Regions from separate parts of the Ruegeria sp. C2 genome, predicted to be linked through region 1. Evidence: riboswitches for the same ligand, from Rfam matches in the RefSeq annotation. Region 1 holds a riboswitch; each other region holds the start of a gene.
What was found. A riboswitch is a leader RNA that binds a small molecule or an ion and turns the genes downstream of it on or off. The one in region 1 is predicted to bind cobalamin.
Positions count from the first base shown of each region.

Region 1 (7,123 bases):
TGTCGATTTCGATGGTGTCGCCGGTTTGCACCAGCCCGATTTCACCACCCTCTGCCGCCTCGGGCGAGACATGGCCGATTGATAGACCCGAGGTGCCGCCCGAGAAGCGGCCATCGGTCAGCAAAGCGCAGGCTTTGCCCAGACCTTTGGATTTCAGGTATGAGGTCGGGTAGAGCATCTCTTGCATGCCCGGCCCGCCGCGCGGGCCTTCGTAGCGGATCACGACCACGTCGCCTTCTTTGACCTTTCCGGTCAGGATGTCGTTCACCGCCTGGTCCTGGCTTTCGCAGACATAGGCTGAGCCGGTGAATTTCAGGATGTTCTCGTCAACACCTGCAGTTTTCACAATGCAGCCGTCGCGGGCAATGTTTCCGAACAGTACCGCAAGACCGCCATCCTGGCTAAAGGCATATTCTTTCGAGCGGATCACGCCGCCTTGGCGGTCGGTATCCAGCTCCTTGTACCGGTTCGACTGGCTGAAGGCCTGAGTGGTGCGCACTCCGCCTGGTGCAGCCTTGAACAGTTCCTGCGCTTTGGGATTGTTGGCGATCTTGATGTCCCAATTGGCAATCGCTTCGCCCATCGTAGCCGAATGAACGGTTGCGCAATCCTCGTGCAGCAATCCCGCACGGCTCAGCTCGCCAAGGATCGAGAAGATACCACCGGCGCGGTGCACGTCTTCCATATGCACATTCTCGGTATTGGGTGCGACCTTACACAAACAAGGCACTTCGCGGCTGAGGTGGTCCATATCGGACATGGTGAAATGCACCTCGCCCTCATGCGCAATGGCCAGCAAGTGCAGTACCGTGTTGGTCGAACCGCCCATAGCGATGTCGAGGCTCATGGCGTTCTCAAAGGCCTCGAACGTAGCGATCTCGCGTGGCAGGAAGCCTTTTTCGTCCAGATCATAGTGCCGCTTGGTGATCTCGACGATCCGGCGACCGGCCTCAAGGAACAGCTCTTTGCGGTCCGCGTGTGTGGCAAGGGTCGAGCCATTGCCCGGCAGCGCCAGACCCAGCGCCTCGGCCAGACAGTTCATCGAGTTGGCGGTGAACATGCCCGAGCATGACCCACAGGTCGGGCAGGCATTCTCTTCGATGTGCTGAACCTGTTCGTCGGTGAAGCGGTCGTCAGCAGCGGCGACCATCGCATCCACAAGGTCGATCTTTTTGGCATCCAGATCGGCGATATCGATCTTACCAGCCTCCATCGGGCCACCCGAGACAAAGATCGCCGGGATGTTCAGACGCATCGCGGCCATCAGCATACCCGGGGTGATCTTGTCGCAGTTCGAAATGCAGACCATCGCGTCCGCACAATGTGCGTTGACCATGTATTCCACCGAATCCGCGATCACCTCACGTGAGGGCAGCGAATACAGCATCCCGTCATGACCCATGGCGATGCCGTCATCTACCGCGATGGTGTTGAACTCTTTCGCAACGCCACCCGCTGCCTCGACCTCGCGCGCGACCATCTGGCCAAGGTCCTTCAGGTGGACGTGACCGGGCACAAACTGGGTGAACGAGTTTACGATGGCGATGATCGGTTTGCCGAAATCATCGTCGCCCATACCGGTGGCGCGCCACAAACCGCGGGCACCGGCCATGTTGCGGCCATGGGTAGAGGTTCTGGATCGGTACAATGGCATGATGCTGTTTCCCTTTTGCCTCGGGTTGCATGTCTTGGGGTTCGTGCGTTATAGCGCACGTATCACATGTGCGCTATAACGTACAAGAGGATTCGGAAGTTGATGATATGGCACCGGACGACATAACGCTGAAATTACGGGACGTGCGGACGGCGTCCGGGCTGAGCCTGTCGAAGGTGGCTGAAATGACCGGGGTCAGCAAAGCCATGCTGGGCCAGATAGAGCGCGGCGAATCCAGCCCCACCATCGCGACCTTGTGGAAAATCGCCAAAGGCTTCCAGCTACCACTCAGCGCGCTGATCGATACGGCGCTGGGTGACCCGTCGGTTTTCCAGACCGTGACCTTCCCCGGGACCATAGAGGTCAAGATCGTCTTTCCCTTCGACCCCGCCCTAGGGGCCGAGACATTTCACGTCAGCTTGCATCCGAACCAAAGCCACGAATCCCCCGCCCATGCCGCTGGTGTGACCGAGGAGGTGTTTGTGCTTTCAGGTACGCTCGAGATCCTGCGCGATCGGGAATGGGTGTCATTGCAGGCCGGGCAGGGCTTGCGCTTTGCCGCTGATGTCCCCCATGGATACCGCGCGGGTGCAGAGGGTGCCGCATTCCTGAACATGCACCACTACGCCCAGCACAACGAGTATTCTGAAAACGGCAAGGCCCATTTATGATTGCAGTTCTCGACAGCCTCACCATCGTCGACGCTATTGGCTCGTTTGGGGCTTTGATCGTGGTCGCGGCCTATTTTGCGACACAGATGCGGATGATGAATTCTGACGATCTCGCGTTTCCGGTGGTGAACCTCTTGGGATCGGTTCTGATCGTCTATTCGCTGCTCGAGAATTTCAATCTGGCGTCGATGCTGATCGAGGGGTTCTGGATTCTGATCAGCATGATCGGGATCATTCAGTATTTCAGGTTGCGCCGCGCAAAGTAGTGCGCGGCGCAGGATGCTTAGGCTGCGCTGAGAAGGCGCGGCGTGAACAGGCCGAGCTTGTTCTGACCCTTCATGGATTTCGCAACCGCAAGAACGGCAAGATCGGCCAGGGGCTCAATCAGGATAACCATCATGTAAGCGCCGCCAAAGCTGGCCACGGCGGCGATGTTTTCGGCACCGAAACCCTGACCGTAGAACGCCCAGAAGGCCACCCAGAGCACGACACCACCCTGATAGGCGGTCGACAGCGCAAGTGCCTGAGAATACTTGAGGTCAACATAGGCTGTATTCGGCGCAATGATGCGGTTTGCCAGTGCCTGCAAGGCAAACAGAGGCACCAGCAACGTCGTCATGTTCATTCCGAACTGGGGTAGATCGAAGGGTGCCAAGAAAAACCCTTGAACAAAGAGGCCCAGGATCAGGCCAATCGCAGCCGGGGCGGCACCGAACAAAAGAAACAGTGTCGAGCCCAGAATAAAGTGCACCTCTGACACTCCCACCGGGAAATGAGGCAGAACTTCAAAGAATGTGAAAACAAGGCCGGTTGTCAGGGCAGACCGCACTGCAAGGCTTGCAACACCACTGTTTTTGACGCTCTCCCACGCCAGCTTCAGACTATAAAGCCCTGCCCCGGCCGCGGTGGCATAGCTCAGGACAAGTTTGGCGCCGTTTACGACGCCCGGTTCGATATGCATAGTTTGTTCTCCTTACCGTCACACCCGACGGTAGAAACGTGTTGAAATTGGGCGGATGCCCGGTTTGTGCATGGCAGGTCTCCTGACTCGCGGATTAGGATCGATCCCGGCCTTCCCAACCGATCATTTCGGTCAGTGGCCCTGATGGGGCGATACTCCGCTTACAGTTGCGGGGGCAGTTCCGGAATTGACAGGATTTGTCGCACCGGATTCCCTTTTCATCCCTCTGGGGAAACCCCTTTGGGAACCATGTCGCACAGATTTCTGCCACAGAATGCTGTCTGTCAAGCACGCCAAGCATGTGGTTGGAAAAAAACTGTCCCCGCGCGGGTTCTGAACTGCGGCGTGACTTGAACGTTTGGCCGTGCCCATATAGGGAAAATCCAAGCTCGCTCAGGGGAGGCTTTGATGCAGGACGATCCGAAAACTCTCGTATCCACAGACTGGCTGGCCGCGCATCTCAAGGACCCGGATCTGCGGATTCTGGACGGGTCCTGGTATCTGCCCGCGCAGAACCGCGATGCGAAGGCCGAGTATGATGCAGGCCATATCCCCGGTGCACGGTTCTTTGACATTGATGACATTGCCGATCACCGTTCGGACCTGCCGCATATGGCACCTCCGGTCGAGAAATTCATGTCCCGCCTGCGGGCGATGGGGGTGGGCGACGGCCATCAGGTCGTGGTCTATGACGGGGCCGGGCTGATGTCTGCCGCACGCGTCTGGTGGCTGTTCCGTTTGATGGGTCAGGACAATATTGCCGTTCTGGATGGGGGACTGCCGAAATGGCAGGCCGAAGGTCGCGAGATTGAGGACCTGCCGCCCGTCGTTCGCGATCGCCACATGACCGTTCGCGTACAAAACCATCTGGTACGTGACGTGACGCAGGTTTCAGCTGCGGCCAAGCTGAACGATCATGAGATCATCGATGCGCGCTCGACCGACCGCTTTGCCGGAACCGCGCCAGAACCACGCGAAGGTTTGCGCTCGGGTCATATTCCAGGCTCTCGCAATGTGCCCTTTGGCACGCTGCTGAACGCAAATGGCACCATGAAGTCGCCGGAAGAGTGCCGCGCCATATTCGAGGCCGCAGGTGTAGATCTGTCGAAGCCCGCAATCACATCCTGCGGCTCGGGCGTCACGGCTGCGATCCTCAGCCTCGCGCTTGAACGCATGGGTAAAAAAGATCATTCGCTTTATGACGGCTCCTGGGCTGAATGGGGTGCCTTCCCAACCCTGCCCGTCGCAACCGGAGAGAACTGATGTTCGAGAACCTCAAGCCACAGCCAGCCGATAAGATTCTGGCGCTGATGCAGATGTATCGCGATGACCCGCGCGATCAGAAAATTGACCTGGGGGTTGGCGTTTATAAAAACGCTGAGGGCATCACCCCGGTCATGCGCGCCGTAAAAGCGGCTGAAAAGCGCATTCTGGAAGAGCAGGAGACCAAGGCCTATACCGGTTTGGCCGGTGACCCAGCCTATGCCGATGCCATGATTGGTCTGATTCTGGGTACATCGGTCCCGCGCGCCAACATCGCCGCCGTGGCGACACCGGGCGGCACCGGTGCTTGTCGTCAGGCGTTTGAGATGATCCGCATGGCCAATCCGTCGGCCCGTGTTTTTGTGTCGAACCCGACCTGGCCGAACCATCTGTCGATCCTGAACTATCTGGGGATCGAGACGGTCCAGTATCGTTATTTCGACGGTGAAACCCGCGGCGTCGATTTCGACGGCATGATCGAGGACCTGAAAACCGCCAATGCGGGCGACGTGGTTCTGTTGCACGGCTGCTGTCACAACCCGACCGGAGCCAACCTGAACATGGTGCAGTGGCAGGAGGTTGTGAACCTGATCAACGAGCGTGGCCTCGTGGCGATGATCGATATCGCCTATCAGGGCTTCGGCGACGGCCTTGAGGAGGATGCTCAGGCGACCCGTCTGGTTGCCTCGTCGGTCAAGCGCTGCCTGATCGCGGCGTCCTGCTCGAAGAACTTCGGCGTCTACCGCGAACGGACCGGCCTATTGATGGCGATCAGCGACGATGTGGCGCAAACGGCTCTGAACCAATCGACACTAGCTTTCCTGAACCGTCAGAACTACTCGTTTCCGCCAGATCATGGCGCACGGGTGGTAACGACGATCCTGAATGATGACGCGCTGCGCGCCGACTGGGCCGCCGAGCTGGAAGAAGTCCGCCTGTCCATGTTGGGCCTGCGTCAGCAACTGGCTGACGAATTGCAACGTCTCAGCGGGTCGGATCGTTTCGGTTTTGTCGCTCAGCACCGCGGCATGTTCTCGCGCCTTGGTGCGGCACCTGAACTGGTCGAGCAACTGCGCAACGATCATGGGATCTACATGGTCGGCGACAGCCGCCTGAACATCGCCGGTCTGAACGCCAATACGGTGCCGATTCTGGCGCAGGCGATTGTCGATGTCGGCGTCTGAACGGCGTTATTGAATAAGGAAAACCCGGGCGCGAACGCCCGGGTTTTTTTGTTTGTACGTGGTTGGCTATTAGCCTTTGGAGAACTCCGGATAGGCTTCCATACCCAGTTCCGCCATGTCGAGGCCGTTGATCTCGTCCTCTTCGCTGACGCGGATGCCAAGAGTGGATTTCAGAATCACCCACAGGATCAGCGCGCCGACAAAGGTGAACACGCCGTAGGCGACAATGCCGGTCAGCTGAGTGATCAGGCTCGCCTCACCGTAGAAGATCACGGCGATGGTGCCCCAGATACCGGCGAACAGGTGAACCGGGATGGCACCCACGACGTCGTCGATCTTGAACTTGTCCAGCATCGGAACCGCGAAGACCACGATGATACCGCCGACAGCACCGATCCAGAGCGAACCGAACAGGGTCGGGGCCAGCGGTTCCGCCGTGATCGAGACCAGACCGGCCAGCGCGCCGTTCAGAACCATGGTGAGGTCGGGCTTTTTGTACATGACCTGTGTCATGATCAAAGCGGCGACGGCGCCAGAGGCCGCGGCCATGTTGGTGTTGGCAAAGATGCGCGACACGTCGGACACGTCCCCAACAGTACCCATTGCCAGCTGTGAGCCTCCGTTGAAGCCGAACCAGCCCAGCCACAGGATGAATGTACCCAAAGTAGCTAGCGCCAGGTTTGAACCGGGCATCGGATGTACCTTGCCATCTTTATACTTGCCGATACGCGGGCCAAGGATGATGGCACCTGCCAGAGCGGCCCAGCCACCAACCGAGTGTACAACGGTTGAACCGGCAAAGTCCGAGAAACCGGCTTCGGACAGCCAGCCGCCACCCCACTGCCAGGACCCCGAGATCGGGTACAGAACACCAGTCAGAACGATGACGAAGATCAGGAAGGGCCACAGCTTGATCCGCTCTGCCACCGCACCCGAGACGATCGAGGCGGTTGCAGCCACAAACACCAGCTGGAAGAAGAAATCCGAGCCAATCGATGCGTAGTCGAGCGCTGCATCAGCGGGCGCAACGCCGACGGCGTCAAGCTGCGTGGTCGAGAAGAACGGCCCCAGCCAGCCAGCGATGGTCCAGCCGTCGCCGGGATACATCAGGTTAAAGCCGATCAGCCAGTACATGATCGCGGCAAAGGAAAACAGCGCAACGTTCTTGATCATCTGCATTGCGACGTTTTTCGACCGCACCAGACCGCCTTCCAGCATGGCAAAGCCTGCTGCCATGAAGAAGACCAGAAAGCCCGCCATCAGGAATAGCAGCGTAGTGAAGATATATTGGGTATGCAGCGCAGCCTCGCCTTCGGCAGCCTCTTGCGCCAGCCCCATCTGCGGCAGCACAACAAGTGCGGCGGCAGGAATGATGAATTTCATCAGGTTC
Region 1 covers NZ_JBQFRZ010000002.1:46,509-53,631, forward strand. Annotated here, with positions in the region: gene ilvD (dihydroxy-acid dehydratase) at 1-1,654, opposite strand, end outside; gene ACR0IV_RS09940 (helix-turn-helix domain-containing protein) at 1,762-2,325, shown strand; gene ACR0IV_RS09945 (CBU_0592 family membrane protein) at 2,322-2,591, shown strand; gene ACR0IV_RS09950 (energy-coupling factor ABC transporter permease) at 2,609-3,286, opposite strand; cobalamin riboswitch at 3,342-3,553, opposite strand; gene sseA (3-mercaptopyruvate sulfurtransferase) at 3,695-4,549, shown strand; gene ACR0IV_RS09960 (amino acid aminotransferase) at 4,549-5,733, shown strand; gene ACR0IV_RS09965 (ammonium transporter) at 5,803-7,123, opposite strand, start outside.

Region 2 (7,123 bases), on a different contig from region 1:
ATAGACGCGTGCACCACCTGCTGGACCGGCGCAGCCTGCTGCAGCGTCGCGCTGCGGGCACAGGTGCTTCGGCACAATTAATCGCCGCGAATGTCGATGTGTTGTTCATCGTCAGCTCATGCAATGCCGATTTCAGTCTGCCCCGGCTGGAACGCTATCTGGCGCTTGCGCATCAGGCCGGGTGTTATCCGGTGATCGTGCTGACCAAGGCCGACAATTCCGATGCACCCGAGACCTTTGTGAAAAAGGCGCAAGCCATCGATCCGTTTCTGACTGTGTTGGCGATCAATGCACTGGACCCGGCTGCGATCGAACAGGTTCTTTCGTGGTGCCCAAAGGGTCAGACCGGTGCGCTGCTGGGCTCATCCGGAGTGGGTAAAACCACGCTGGCCAATGGCATGACCGGGCAGGAAAAAGCCACGGCGGGCATTCGCGAGGATGACGCACGGGGCCGGCACACCACGACCGCGCGCGCGTTACATCAGATGCGCAATGGTGGCTGGCTGATCGATACGCCCGGCATGCGGGCGCTGCGTTTGCTGGATGCACAGGACGGAGTCGATGAGGTCTTCTCGGACCTCACGGAGCTGAGCCTGAATTGCCGTTTCTCGGATTGCCAGCACGAAACCGAGCCCGGCTGTGCGGTTCAGGTCGCGGTCCAAAGCGGCACGCTTGACCCGTCCCGGCTGGAGCGTTGGCGTAAGTTGCGGCGCGAGGATCAGCGCAACTCGGAAACCATCGCTCAATCCCGCGCGCGGGACAAAGCGTTCGGCAAGATGGTGCGTAGTGTCACGCAGCAGAAAAAGTCGCGCAAGAAGCTGTGAGGCAACGTCCCGTCTGGTCAGTCGATCAGGCGGGGCCAAACCGCTGCGTTTCGTCGGGCGAACGCTCCGATATGTCCAACTTTTGGCAAACCAAATTCCTGCGGCGACAACAGGTGACGATGGGCATTTGAGCCGTAAAGATCGGCCAGCCGCCACACGGCTGCGGGTGGCACCATCTCGTCATCTTCAAAGGCGAACAGATCAACACGCCCGCCTGCGGTGGACCAACGGGCCTGAGGCAGCGTCTCTCCGATCTCGGGCAGATAGCTGTCGGGAGCCGTGCACCACTTGCGCCATTGCCAATAGATCAACGCGGGCAGATCCTCACCAAAACCGACCGCCTTGCCCGGCAGATATCCCAGAGCACGGACCAACAACGGCACATGGCCATACCAGAACAACGCAGCCAGCGCGCGGTAAGGCCACGGGTGATCTTTGAGCGTCACTAGACCTGAACAGACGCAGATCATCCGATCTATTTGTTCGATATCCGACTGCACCGGCCCAAGCATCGCACCAAGCGAGTGGCCAATACTCCACAGCTTGGCACCCGGAAACCGAAGCCGCATCTCGGCCCGTGCGGCAGGGATATCGACCAGCGCCCAGTCTGCCATTGTCACGGTCGAGGCCTTCTGCGACCCGGTCAGCGAGTGACCAAAATCCCGGTAGTCGTAGGTCAGGCAGGCTATTCCGCGCTCAGCTGCCAGCCAACGCGCAAAATGCTGATAGTAATCTCGTGGTACACCTGTGGCATTGTTAATGACCACAACCGTTTCCGGATCGGTCGCAGGCCGATACAAGCGGGCGGACAGCATCGCGTGCCCGGCGGGGAACCGGAACTCCTCGGTCATCACGGTTTGCTGAGCGTCCAACATCTGATCCTCATGCGTTATCTGAACCGATCAGTTCACTCGATCGCGTTCGAGTCAAGGTTGACGTGGCTGGACCAAAGGTAAGCTTGTGGCATTCAATCCGCTTGACTCGGGAAGTGCGCAACCGCTAGCGATGTGGTGATGGTTCCCGCTCCCTCGTTCGAGGCCGGGATGAAAAGGGAACACGGTGCGGCCCTGCCCGGTAATATCCGGAACGGACCAAATCCGCGACTGCCCCCGCAACTGTAAGCGGAGAGCAATGCCGTAGCGCCACTGGCCTTGAAGGCTGGGAAGGTCGGCAAAGCGATGACCCGCAAGTCAGGAGACCTGCCATCGGAACCGAAACTGAAACTCGGGCGGGGTGTCCGGGCAGGTCCAGACTGCACTGTGCTGTCCCACCTGTTTCACACCCTCAGCCCACGCGCGGAGGGCGCATCATGATATGGAAAACCGGAACCCACCAGTTCTCGGCAACAATTTGCCAAAGGACGGGGAAAACCTGTCCGGCTTTGGCGCGAATCGCACGGGCGCTGGCCACCTCGATGGCGGAATCAGCCCCTGCGGCAACTACAGAATTCGAGATTCAGGGCAGTAGCGAACTGGCGCATTGTACGGATGGGTGCACCGCCCGTTTTCGCGCGCGCGCCGACGAAGTCAGAGTGTTCTGCGGTGCTGGATCAGACGACGCGATTGAGCATCTGGACAGCTACGCAGACCTTTTGTTCGGCACCGAGACCGCAGCACTGTCGACAAGTATCTTGTCGAACCCGCCATGCGCGATGCTCGAAGTGTTGACACTTGCCCAGACTACGTCGGTGCAACCCGAATACCGACCGTCTGCCTGACAGTCAGCCCGCAGCCAGAATACCGGCGGGCGCGATCGCCCATTCCATCTGCTCGTCGGTTTCAACAGCGCAGGGTCGCAACGCGCGCAGCCTTTGCAACGCTGCATCCGGATGCTCGCCGCATTCTATCATCAAACGCAGTACAGCCATACCAGATCGACCACATCCGCCCTTGCAATGAACCAAAATACGCCCGCCACCAGACAGCGCATGACGCACTGCGGCACTGGCTTCGACCCAACGTTCGTCCACCTCGGGTGATGGCGTGCCATAGTCCTCGACCGGCAGATGAACCCATCGGCAGGCGCGGTTCCGAACGTCGATACCGAAATCTCTGGCGCCATCGAGTATCATCTCGACCTCGGTTGCCATTGAAAGGATCAGGCCGGGCTTCCAATCGGCGACGGCATCCAGATCGCCTTGATAATCGCCACCCCGACCCGGCATCGATGTCAGCGCGAGCGTTCCTCCGCCAACCTGAAGTGCATGGATAACCATCTGAGACATTATACGTTCCCCCCGAAACGTTAATCAGAAGATCTTTCTACGGGTCTTCAAGTGTCTGATCTTAACCGCCCCGTCCCGCATTCCAAAACGAAAATCATCCGGTCGGGCGGTGGACGCGGACGGCGGCGGCCTCTACGCTGCGGCAGAACTCGAATCCGCGAAAGCAGACATGACCGACACGCCCAGCCCCGCCTACCAGGTGCTTGCCCGAAAATACCGCCCGGAAACCTTCGCCGATCTGGTTGGCCAGGACGCCATGGTGCGCACGCTGAAAAACGCGTTCGAGGCCGACCGCATCGCGCAGGCCTTCATCATGACCGGCATCCGCGGCACCGGTAAAACCACCACCGCCCGGATTATCGCCAAGGGCATGAATTGCATCGGCCCAGATGGCGAAGGCAAACCCACCACCGAACCTTGCGGCCAGTGTGAACATTGCGTGGCCATCATGGAGGGCCGCCATGTCGACGTGATGGAGATGGACGCCGCCAGCCGTACTGGCGTGAATGATATTCGCGAGATCATCGACAGTGTCCGATATCGCGCCGCCTCGGCCCGCTACAAGATCTACATCATCGACGAGGTTCACATGCTCTCGACCAGCGCCTTCAACGCGCTGCTCAAGACGCTTGAGGAACCGCCCGAGCATGTGAAGTTCATCTTTGCCACCACCGAGATCCGCAAGGTTCCGGTCACGGTGCTTTCTCGCTGTCAGCGCTTCGATCTTCGCCGGATCGAGCCCGAAGATATGATCGGCCTGCTACGCAAGATCGCAGATGCCGAAAGCGCGCAAATCGCCGAAGATGCGCTGGCGCTGATCACGCGCGCCGCCGAGGGCTCTGCCCGCGACGCGACCTCGTTGCTGGATCAGGCGATCAGCCATGGCGCATGCGAAACCAGCGCCGATCAGGTGCGCGCGATGCTGGGCTTGGCGGATCGTGGCAGGGTACTCGACCTGATTGATATGATCCTGCGCGGCGACGCTGCCGGTGCCCTGACCGAGCTCAGCGCCCAATATGCCGAAGGGGCAGACCCGCTGGCCGTTCTGCGTGATCTTGCCGAGATTACCCATTGGGTCTCGGTGGTGAAGATCACGCCAGACGCCGCCGAAGACCCTACCGTCTCGCCCGATGAGCGCGCCCGGGGCCAGCAGATGGCAGATGCCCTGCCGATGCGCGTGTTGACCCGCATGTGGCAGATGCTGCTGAAGGCACTCGAAGAGGTTGCCGCCGCGCCCAACGCGATGATGGCCGCCGAAATGGCCGTGATCCGCCTCACTCATGTGGCCGACCTGCCCAGCCCTGAGGAGTTGATAAAACGCCTTCAGGATGCGCCCATGCCTCCTCCAAACGGAGGGCCGGGAGGCGGCTTGCCGGCAGCCACGCAGAGCAACGTCTCAACCCCCGTTGCGACGCAAACGACCTATGCGGCAACGCGCAACCCAGCTGGCGCGCCCTCGGCAGCGTTGGCCCAGGACGTGGCGAACGCTCTGGCCCGCTACCCTACTTTCGACCATGTGGTCGAACTGATCCGGATCAATCGGGACGTCAAGCTTCTGGTCGAAGTTGAAAACGGTGTACGTCTGGTCTCCTATCAGCCGGGTCGGATCGAGTTTACTCCCGCCCCCCATGCGCCCGCGGACCTTGCCCCTCGGCTCGGATCAGCTTTGCAGCGCTGGACTGGTAATCGATGGGCCGTGACGATTGTATCCGATGGCGATGCAGCAACGATTGCTGAAATTCGCGATGAGGCAGAATTGGCGCTGAAGCATGTGGCCACCGAACACCCCTTGGTTCAGGCGGTGCTGGCGCAATTCCCGAAGGCCAAAATCACCAAGATCGAAACCCCTGAGCAACGCGCGGCGCAGGTCGAAACCGAAGCCCTGCCTGAGGTCGAAGACGAATGGGACCCGTTCGAGGAGGATTGAGGTCGAGGCGATACCTGTGAGGCTCAACCGGCGGAAGGGCCTTCCCAAAGACTTTGGCGACGGACGGGACGCGCCTCGCCCCTTGTGCCGGGTCCGCGCCACCCGTATTTAGACGGCAACGCGATTTACAGGAGAATATCGATGCTCAAAGGACTCGGCGGTCTGGGCGACATGGCCAAGATGATGAAATCCGCACAGGACCTGCAGACCAAGATGACCGAGATGCAGGAAGAGCTGAACAATCTGATGGTTGTTGGCGAATCCGGTGCCGGTCTTGTCAAAGCCACAGCCACGGCCAAGGGTGAGCTCAAAGGGCTCGATATTGACCCATCGATCTTCAACGGCGACGACAAGGAAGTGGTCGAGGATCTGATCCTGGCTGCGATCAAGGACGCGCAAACCAAAGCCGCCGAGCGTTCGCAGGAAGAGATGGCCAAGCTTACCGAAAGCATGGGCCTGCCCGCCGACATCAAGCTGCCGTTCTGATAGGCACTCCTGACGGAGTCGAGGCTAGGCACCCAAGTCCGGCCCATTTGCAGGAGGACGCGCAGTGAGTTCGAACAGTGACATCGACAATCTGATCGACCTGATGGCCAAGCTGCCGGGCCTCGGCCCCCGCTCGGCCCGCCGCGCGGTGCTACACCTGATCCGCAAACGCGCCTTGTTGCTGACGCCGCTGTCGGACGCGATGCAACAGGTGGCCATCACCGCCCGCGAGTGCCTGAATTGCGGCAATGTGGGCACCACCGATATCTGTGACATCTGCGATAGCGAGGATCGCGCGACCGGAGAGCTGTGCGTGGTCGAAGACGTAGCCGACCTCTGGGCAATGGAACGCGCCGGTGTGTTCAAGGGGCGTTATCACGTTCTGGGCGGTACGCTTTCAGCGCTTGACGGGGTCGGCCCGGAAGAGCTGCGCATTCCTCGGTTAAAAGACCGCGTCGTGGCCGAGGGGATCACCGAGATCATCCTCGCTCTGAACGCAACCGTCGATGGCCAGACCACCGCCCACTACATCGCCGATCAGTTGGAGGGACAGGTCCGCCTGACCTCATTGGCGCAAGGCGTACCGATTGGGGGCGAGCTGGACTATCTGGACGACGGAACAATCACGGCGGCATTGCGGGCGCGGAAGGAGATCTAGATCGGCATTGTCTATCTGCGGACATTGCTAGTGCCACCAAATCCAACAATCAAATTGCATTCAATTCAGGTGCATGTCTTGAGTAAATACCCCGACCTTTTTGTACTGAGACACGGCGAAACCGAGTGGAACACACTTGGTAAATTCCAAGGCCGCAAAAATTCTCCACTCACTGAAACCGGCAAGTTTCAGGCCCGAAAGCAAAAGGAGATTCTCAGTCGGATACCGAATGCCCCCTCGCGAGTCTTTGTCAGCCCACAGGAGCGGGCACAACACACAGCGCGGTTGGCAATTGCCCACCACCAAAAGGCAGTGCCCGATGATCGGCTAATGGAGATCGCGTTCGGCCAATGGGAAGGGGCCACCAGAGAATTCATCCGGACGCAAATCGACTGTTCCTACGAAAGCTACCATTGGTATTTCCAAAGTCCCAACGGAGAAAATTTTGATGCGATCTTTGGGAGGGTTCATTCTTTTCTGAGTGAACAGGATGAACCTGCAATCATTGTTACGCATGGCGTTACGTCGCTGGTGTTGCGAGGGCTTTGGTTGGGGCTTGATCTGAATGAACTTCTGCAGCTGCCGAGAACGCAAGGATGTGTTTTCCATCTTTCAAAGGGCGTTGAGACTATCTTGAGCTAGTCGAACGAGTTTTGCCTGGAATTCGAAGTGGCAACATCAACACAACTTGGATTTGCACGGCTTAAAAAACGCCTTTGGGAGATATCAGAACTACTCTAAAGGTAGTTAGATTCAGCGAATATTTGGAGTGCCCCCGATGACCCGCCTTCTCGCCCTCACCTTCGCCGCCTTCACAGCCACCTCCGCCCTCGCGCAAGACCTTGTCGACAAAGGCTTTGTCGAAGGCTGGAACATCATGATGGACCCTGCGCTTGGGAATGGGTGCCTGATCCAGACGGTGTATCAGGACCTCTCGGTGGTGCGGCTCGGTTATGATGCGCTGGACAATCGCGGGTATTTCGCTGTCTACAACAAAGCTTGGG
Region 2 covers NZ_JBQFRZ010000006.1:56,280-63,402, forward strand. Annotated here, with positions in the region: gene rsgA (ribosome small subunit-dependent GTPase A) at 1-824, shown strand, start outside; gene ACR0IV_RS16545 (alpha/beta hydrolase family protein) at 842-1,699, opposite strand; cobalamin riboswitch at 1,822-2,045, shown strand; gene ACR0IV_RS16550 (hypothetical protein) at 2,134-2,541, shown strand; gene ACR0IV_RS16555 (protein-tyrosine phosphatase family protein) at 2,545-3,048, opposite strand; gene ACR0IV_RS16560 (DNA polymerase III subunit gamma/tau) at 3,218-4,975, shown strand; gene ACR0IV_RS16565 (YbaB/EbfC family nucleoid-associated protein) at 5,117-5,461, shown strand; gene recR (recombination mediator RecR) at 5,526-6,119, shown strand; gene ACR0IV_RS16575 (histidine phosphatase family protein) at 6,198-6,761, shown strand; gene ACR0IV_RS16580 (hypothetical protein) at 6,898-7,123, shown strand, end outside.
Region 2: another riboswitch for cobalamin. It lies ahead of ACR0IV_RS16550 (hypothetical protein); the one in region 1 lies ahead of ACR0IV_RS09950 (energy-coupling factor ABC transporter permease).

Region 3 (7,123 bases), on a different contig from region 1:
TACATCTTCCTCGCCTGGCTCGGCCTGGTCGGCCAACCTGTCTGGACACCCCTATTCTTGTCCATCGGTTGGGGGATTTTCGTTTTCTGGAAAGTTTAGGCTTTGCGAAACAACGAAAGGATGCTTGTCTGGCAGGCATACTAAGAAATGGCGAAACCGAGACCGATGCGAAAGAAAAAGACATCCAATCTGCTGACCGAAGTGGAACTGGAGTTCATGAATGAACTCTGGGCACTTGGTGAGGGCTCGGTCCGTGACGTTCTTGACCGCCTGCCGCCAGAACGTAATCTGGCTTATACATCCGGCGCGACCATCCTGCGTATTCTCGACGAAAAAGGCTTTGTCGAAAGTCGCAAGGACGGCAAGACGCTGATCTATAAACCGCTTCTGGAAAAAGACAGGTATCAGACACGGTCGCTACAGAATCTGTCCCGTACATTGTTCGACGACACGCCCGCCACGTTGGTCGCGCGTCTTGTCGACGATGCCGGGCTGACAGAGACGGATCTTGAGGACATTCGGGCACTGGTAGAGAGGAGACTGCAAAATGACAGCAGTTAAGCCCGTACTCGACTTCTATCTCGAGCTGAATCTGGTGATGGTTCTGGCATTGTTGATTTGGTTGACGTCGCGCTTCGCTTTGAAACGGACGTCCCTTCAATTCGCGTATTTTGCGCAGCTTCGCGTGTTCAAGATACTGCTTGTCTGCGTCGTGCTCAGCCCGCTGCTGGCGATCAGCCTGGCCGAGTTGTTGCGCATGGCCTTGCCTAACAGTCCTATCGCCCTTGGTGACATCGCGGTCGCGGCGTATCTGCGGGGTGACATCGCCCTGCCAGCCACCCAATTCGAGAGCTTGCTCAACATACGGGAACGTTGGGCGGATAACGTACTAAGTGGCGGTTCTGTCTTATCCTTGATTGCGTTTGCTGCAATTGCCACCGGGGCAATTTTTTTGACAGCGCGCGTGGCACATGCTGCATATCGAATTCGCGGAACCATAAACGCCAGTTTCCTCTGGCGACGTTCGTCGAAAGTCGACATTCGCCTGTCTGACCGTATATCGGTCCCTTTCGCAGTGCGGGGATTGCGCCGGAGGCACGTCGTCTTGCCCACGCACCTGCTCGATACGCCGGATGAGCTGCGATTTGCCATCGCGCATGAGTTCCAGCACGTCCGCGCTGGCGATGTAGAATGGCAACTGATGCTTGAGTTTTTGCGTCCGCTCATGTTCTGGAACCCCGCCTACATAGCGCTGAAATATGAGTTTGAACGTCTGCGTGAACTGGGTTGTGATCAATCCATCGTGGCGAGACGACGCTTGAACGCTTCGCACTACGCCAATTGCCTGTTGAACTATTGCGGTCGCATAGTGGCACGTGATCGATCCTACGTTCTGGACGTCGCATTGGTCAGTGGTGGCCGCGCCAAGCGCGTGTTGCGTCAGCGGGTACTGGCGCTGTCAGATGCGCCTCTTCTGCTTCGCCCGGCCAACACTCTGGTATTTGGTAGCACGCTGATATTCGCCGGGATACTGGCTTTCGGCTCAGTTTCAATGCGCCAGACCGACGACTGGAGCCATGACAGACTCATGCTATCGACCGTCGTCAATCTTGAGCGATTGGCCGAAAGAAATCAGGGCAATTAAGCCTGTCCATATTTGCGCCGTCTCAGAAAGCGGCGCAAAACCATGTTTGTGAGCAGGAAAAGAAGCGCAAGTCTGGAACATCATGCGCGCGCAAGACCTGGTCGAAGCGTGTGATCTGGCTCGAAACAAGCCAGAACCAGCTTCAATCCTAATGCACCTTTCGCGCTGTACGAAACAGCAACAGGAATACGAATACGGACCCGATTGAGGTGGTCACGATCCCAACAGGCAATTCCTGCGGAGCAAGTAACAGCCTGCTGAGGATATCCGAGCCAGTCAAAAGCGCAGCACCAACCAAGGCCGCCGTGGGCAGTAAATGGCGGTGCAGCGGGCCGGCAATTCCTCGGGCGATATGCGGCACCATCAAGCCGACAAAGCCGATCACGCCAGCCACCGAAACAAAGACGGCGGTCGCGAGGGCCGCGGTGAAGAACATGCTGAACCGCAAGCCCTGCACAGGCACGCCCAAAGTGGTTGCGGTCAGATCTCCTGTCAGCAAAGCATCCAGCCAGCGACTGCGGTAGAGTGAGTAGCTCAGGATCAGTATCAAGCCCGCGCAGACAAGCGGAAAAGTCTCCCAACGGGCGAGGCCCAACCCGCCCAGCATCCAGAAAATCACCGAATGCGCGGCACGACTATCGCCCGCGAAGATCAGATAGTTTGTAATGGCAGAGAACAGGAAAGACACCGCCAGCCCAGCCAGTATCAGCTTTTCGGGCGCGCTTGTCCGCAGCCCATGCACCAGCGCGAGCACGATACCCGACGCCACCAACCCTCCGCAGAACGCAGCCAATGGCAAAGTCCAGAAGCCCAGAATATCTCCGGTTACAGTGATGACGAATACGGCCCCCGCTGCAGCACCTGAAGACAGGCCAAACAGAAATGGATCCGCCAGATCGTTGCGTGTGGTGGTCTGCAACACGACGCCAACGATACCCAGGCCCGCGCCGATCACCGCTGCAAACAATGCGCGTGGCAGGCGCAGGTCGAAGACGATCCGATGCATCGGAGACATCTCGCCTCCGGTCAGGCCGGTGCCCAGAAGGATCGCCTCGAATGTGTCCGTGATCGGAATCGAGGTGGTTCCATAGATAGTCGAGATCAGCAAAAGGGCAGCCAGAACGACCGCCCCCAGCAAGAGTATCAGGCCCAATCGGCCCATATCAGTTGAGATCCGGATGCATGGCCTTGGCCATTTTCGAGATCGCAGCAATATTCGCCGGTCCCGGAGTGAGCTCTTCATAGCGCAGGCCGATCCAGCGTTCGTTCTTGACGGCATCTGTCTGCGACATCACAGGGTGTTCCTGCAGGAACTTGAAGGTATCTGCCGCGCCATTGCCGGTCTGATAATCCAGTAGCACCAGAAATTCAGGGTTGGCTGCGGCAACCGCTTCCCAAGAGGTACGGCCCCAGCTTGTATCCATGTCGTGCGTAACGCTTTCTCCTCCAGCCGCTGCGATCATGGCGTCAGGAATGGCGAACTTACCCGCCGTAAAGGGCGCATCAGCAGGGCCGTCCAACAGGAACACGCGCGGTTTGGCCAGATCAGCGGTCCGAGCTTCGATTGCTGTCAACTCGTCTTTCCAGCCCGACACAAGCGCTTCGGCCTTGTCCTCGACATGCATGACCTTGCCCAGACGCAAAACATCGTCGAACAGCAGGTTCATGCTGGCTTCGGGGCGATCCTTGTCCAGATGGACGCAGCTTTCGGTCAGGATCATAGTCCTGATGCCGAATGGCTCCAGTGTGCCGGGGGTCACATCTCCGCCCGGCTTCATACCGTAATACCAACCGGCAAAGAACAGGTCAGGTTCGACCGCAACAAGATTTTCGACAGTCGGGTATTTCGGCGCGAGTTCAGGGATATCGCCGCGCAGCGTGTCGAACTCGGGGCTGGTCTTATACCATCCGGTGATGCCGGTCAGACCGACGATCTTGTCCTGCAGACCCAGCGCAAAGGCCATGTCGGTCATATTCATATCATGCACGACCAGACGTTCTGGCGCGGCATCAAAGACAAGCGGCTCACCGCAATTGTCAACCGTCACCTCTTGCGCAGCGGCGCCGCTTGCCATGGCAGTGACCAGCGCCACGGACCAGATTTGCTTCATTGATAGTCTCCTGAGTTTATGTGGAAAGCGTTGTTCTTCGGATGTCCAGAACGGGGATCATGCGGCCTTCGTGATGAAAGCGCAGGTAATCGACACCGAAGGTTTCGCGCACACGTTCCGATGTCAGTACCTCGTCGACCGAACCAAACCCGGTCAGGCGCGTGGATTTCATCAGAGCAACGTGGGTGGCGAATTCAGGGATCATGACCAAATCATGCACGATCATGACGACAGTAATACCCAGATCAGCGACCAGAGACAGCATCCGCCCCTTCGCATCGGGATCCAAATGATTGGTCGGCTCGTCAAGAAACAGCAAAGTCGGGTTCTGTGCCAGCGCCCGAGCGATATGCGCGCGCTGACGCTCACCACCCGACAGTTGGGCCATCTTCTTGTCAGCCAGCGCGCCAAGGCCCGTAATCTCCAATATACGGCTGAGTTCCTGCGCGTGTTCACCTGCAGATCGGTCCGCGCGGATCGGAATCTGTCCAAGCGCCACATAATCCCGCAGCGACAAGCGCCCGTCAGGCATCTCTTGCTGACTGACCACCGCGATCATCCGAGCACGCTCTTTTGCCGAGAGTTGCTTGAGGCTGCGCCCCTTGAGCAAAACATCCCCTAGTGCCAGCCCTTCCGCCCCACACAGCAAATTCAGCAGTGTGGTTTTACCTGCACCGTTGGGGCCCGCGATTGCCAGTATTGACCCTTCGGACAGCTCAAAGGATACGCCTTGCAGCAGTATGTCCCCATTCAAGGCATAATATTCGAGATCCGAAGCCACCAGAAACGGCTGGACGGTCATATCGAAACCTCCTGACTGATCGGGGGCATGCGAGACAAGGTTTTGGTGTAAAGGGCACGCGGACGCTCGCTGGCCTTGGTCCAGCCATCCGGGCTCTGTTGATATTGATGGGCAAACTCGGCCAGGGCTTCGACGTCAATCAATGTCTGGATATCACCAAATAGATACTGCGCCTTGCCGACCGCTTGAAAGCCTACGGTCACGGGATGCGCGCATCCTGCCATGCAATCGACAGCCCGGATCGCAAAATGCTCGGGCAGCTTCGATTGAAGCGTATCATGCACTCCATCCACTGATTGCGCGGCCGCACAGGTCGAACAGATCAGAACAAAATGATCAGGTGCGCCAGGCATATAACCCTCCGCCTCTGCCCAAACGCAGTGCGAAGGTGCTGATTACAGAAACACGTGTATCACGTGCCATCAAAGCCTCCTTCCAGGACGCCCCGCCCCGGCTTGGTTGAACAACTGATGGCAGGTCTCCTGACTCGCGGGTCGGTGCTTGGCCATCCTTCCCGACCCTTGGGGCCAGTGGCTGTTTGGCTTCGCTCGCCGCTTACAGTTGCGGGGGCAGTTACGGGTTTGGCCAGTGTAGACCGCACCGTATTCCCTTTTCATCCCACGGGCGCACCCTTGGGAACCATCACCGGATTCAGTGCCTGAGATCGATGAATGCGTCAATACGAAAGTTATCACGCGTTACCGGTCGGCCGGACACAATCGCGCCACCCGCTCTTTCACGTCTCGGTTGGATTGGATAAGAGGGATCAACCCCTGCAAAGATGCGCGGGACAAACCCTCAGCGCTAAACAATCAGGAGCCCGCTCATGCCGTATCACCGCCTCGCTCTGGTAGCTGTGCTGGCAATTTCATCAACAAATTCGGCGCTGGCGCAATCTGCTGACGACAACCCCTCGGAACTGTTGCTGGAGCTCAATACCGTGCAAAAGGTGAACGGCGCCTGCCGCTTGACCTTTCTGGTTCAGAACGAAACCGGAAGCGATATCGAGAAGGCAGCTTTTGAGACCGTCATTTTCGACAGCTCGGGCCGTGTCGTTACGCTTTCTCTGTTCGATTTTCGGGATCTGCCGGCAGACCGTCCGCGCGTGCGTCAGTTCGGCCTGCCCGATCTCAACTGCGACTCGATCGGGCGCGTTCTGATCAATGGCGCAAACAGCTGCGTTGTCGACGGCTCAGAAAGCGATATCTGTGCAACAGGACTGAACCTTACCAGCCGGATAGATGTGGAGCTTTTGGGATGAACGCGCTTGAAGCATTGCGCCAGATCGTGGCTCTGGGCGGGCCAGTGGTGGCCATTCTGATCGTGATGTCAGTGCTGGCTCTGGCCGTCACGCTTTACAAACTGTGGCAATTCACCGTGACCGGAGTTGGACGACATCGGGTGCTGTCCCAGGCCCTGACGGCATGGGATGCCGGGGATCATCAGACTGCACGCGCGCGATTGGCGAAAAGCCACAGTTATCTGGCCCCATTGGTCGGTGCAGCCATGGATGCGCCCGATCTACCCGGTCTCGATGATCGTCTGGATGCTGAAGCCGGATTGGCCCTGGCAGGGCTGGAGCGCGGTTTTCGCCTTCTTGACACCGTTGCCCAACTCGCGCCTTTGCTGGGGCTGTTCGGGACCGTTCTGGGTATGATCGAAGCGTTCCAAAGCCTGCAACAGGCAGGCAGCTCCATTGACCCGTCGCTGCTTGCGGGTGGCATCTGGGTGGCGCTGATCACCACCGCCGTGGGGCTGGCGGTTGCGATGCCGACCTCAATGGTTCTGTCATGGTTCGAAAGCCGCACCGCGCGCGAGCGGGTCTTTGCAGACAAAGCACTGCGGACCGTGTTGGTACCAGGTCAGCTGGCCAAAGAAGCCGAGGCCATTTCAGCCGTGCCGGAACATGCGTAACCGGGCGCCATTTGTCCGGCGGACCCTGTCGATGACGCCACTCATCGATGTGATCTTTCTGCTTTTGCTGTTCTTCATGCTGACCTCGACCTTCTCAAAATTCGGCGAGATCGAGCTGAGCAGCACGACTGGCGGAACCGCGCAAACCAGCGAACCGTCTGAGCGGGTCTTTCTACAGCTCGGTGCGGAACGTCTTGTGTTGAACGGCACGGCGATAACCTTGGACGATCTCGCGACCGAGATCGAAACCGGGCAGGTGCTCGTCAGCCTCGATACCGATGTCACGGCCCAACGCCTGACGGATCTGTTGGTTCGGCTGCGCGGGCGCGAGGGGCTCAGCGTTCTGGTGCTGGAGTGAGCCGATGATCCGCCAGACCGCCCCCCGCCGAAAACGCGATTCAACGATAGCTTTGATCAACGTCGTCTTTCTGATGCTGATCTTCTTTCTGATCACCGGTACCATCGCACCACCACTGGACCCTGACCTCGACCTTGTGGACACGTCAGAGCTCGAAGGGCGCGAACCGCCCGACGCGCTGGTTCTGCACAAGGATGGAACGCTGAGCTTTCGCGGAACACCTACCGATGCCGAGACCTTCATGGCCGATCATGATGAAGGGCCGGTACGGATCGTTCCGGATCGTGATGCTC
Region 3 covers NZ_JBQFRZ010000003.1:182,893-190,015, reverse strand. Annotated here, with positions in the region: gene ACR0IV_RS13155 (DUF2160 domain-containing protein) at 1-99, shown strand, start outside; gene ACR0IV_RS13150 (BlaI/MecI/CopY family transcriptional regulator) at 166-561, shown strand; gene ACR0IV_RS13145 (M56 family metallopeptidase) at 548-1,645, shown strand; gene ACR0IV_RS13140 (FecCD family ABC transporter permease) at 1,794-2,807, opposite strand; gene ACR0IV_RS13135 (ABC transporter substrate-binding protein) at 2,809-3,756, opposite strand; gene ACR0IV_RS13130 (ABC transporter ATP-binding protein) at 3,773-4,558, opposite strand; gene ACR0IV_RS13125 (DUF1636 family protein) at 4,555-4,911, opposite strand; cobalamin riboswitch at 5,014-5,217, opposite strand; gene ACR0IV_RS13120 (hypothetical protein) at 5,385-5,819, shown strand; gene ACR0IV_RS13115 (MotA/TolQ/ExbB proton channel family protein) at 5,816-6,472, shown strand; gene ACR0IV_RS13110 (ExbD/TolR family protein) at 6,504-6,830, shown strand; gene ACR0IV_RS13105 (ExbD/TolR family protein) at 6,835-7,123, shown strand, end outside.
Region 3: another riboswitch for cobalamin. It lies ahead of ACR0IV_RS13125 (DUF1636 family protein); the one in region 1 lies ahead of ACR0IV_RS09950 (energy-coupling factor ABC transporter permease).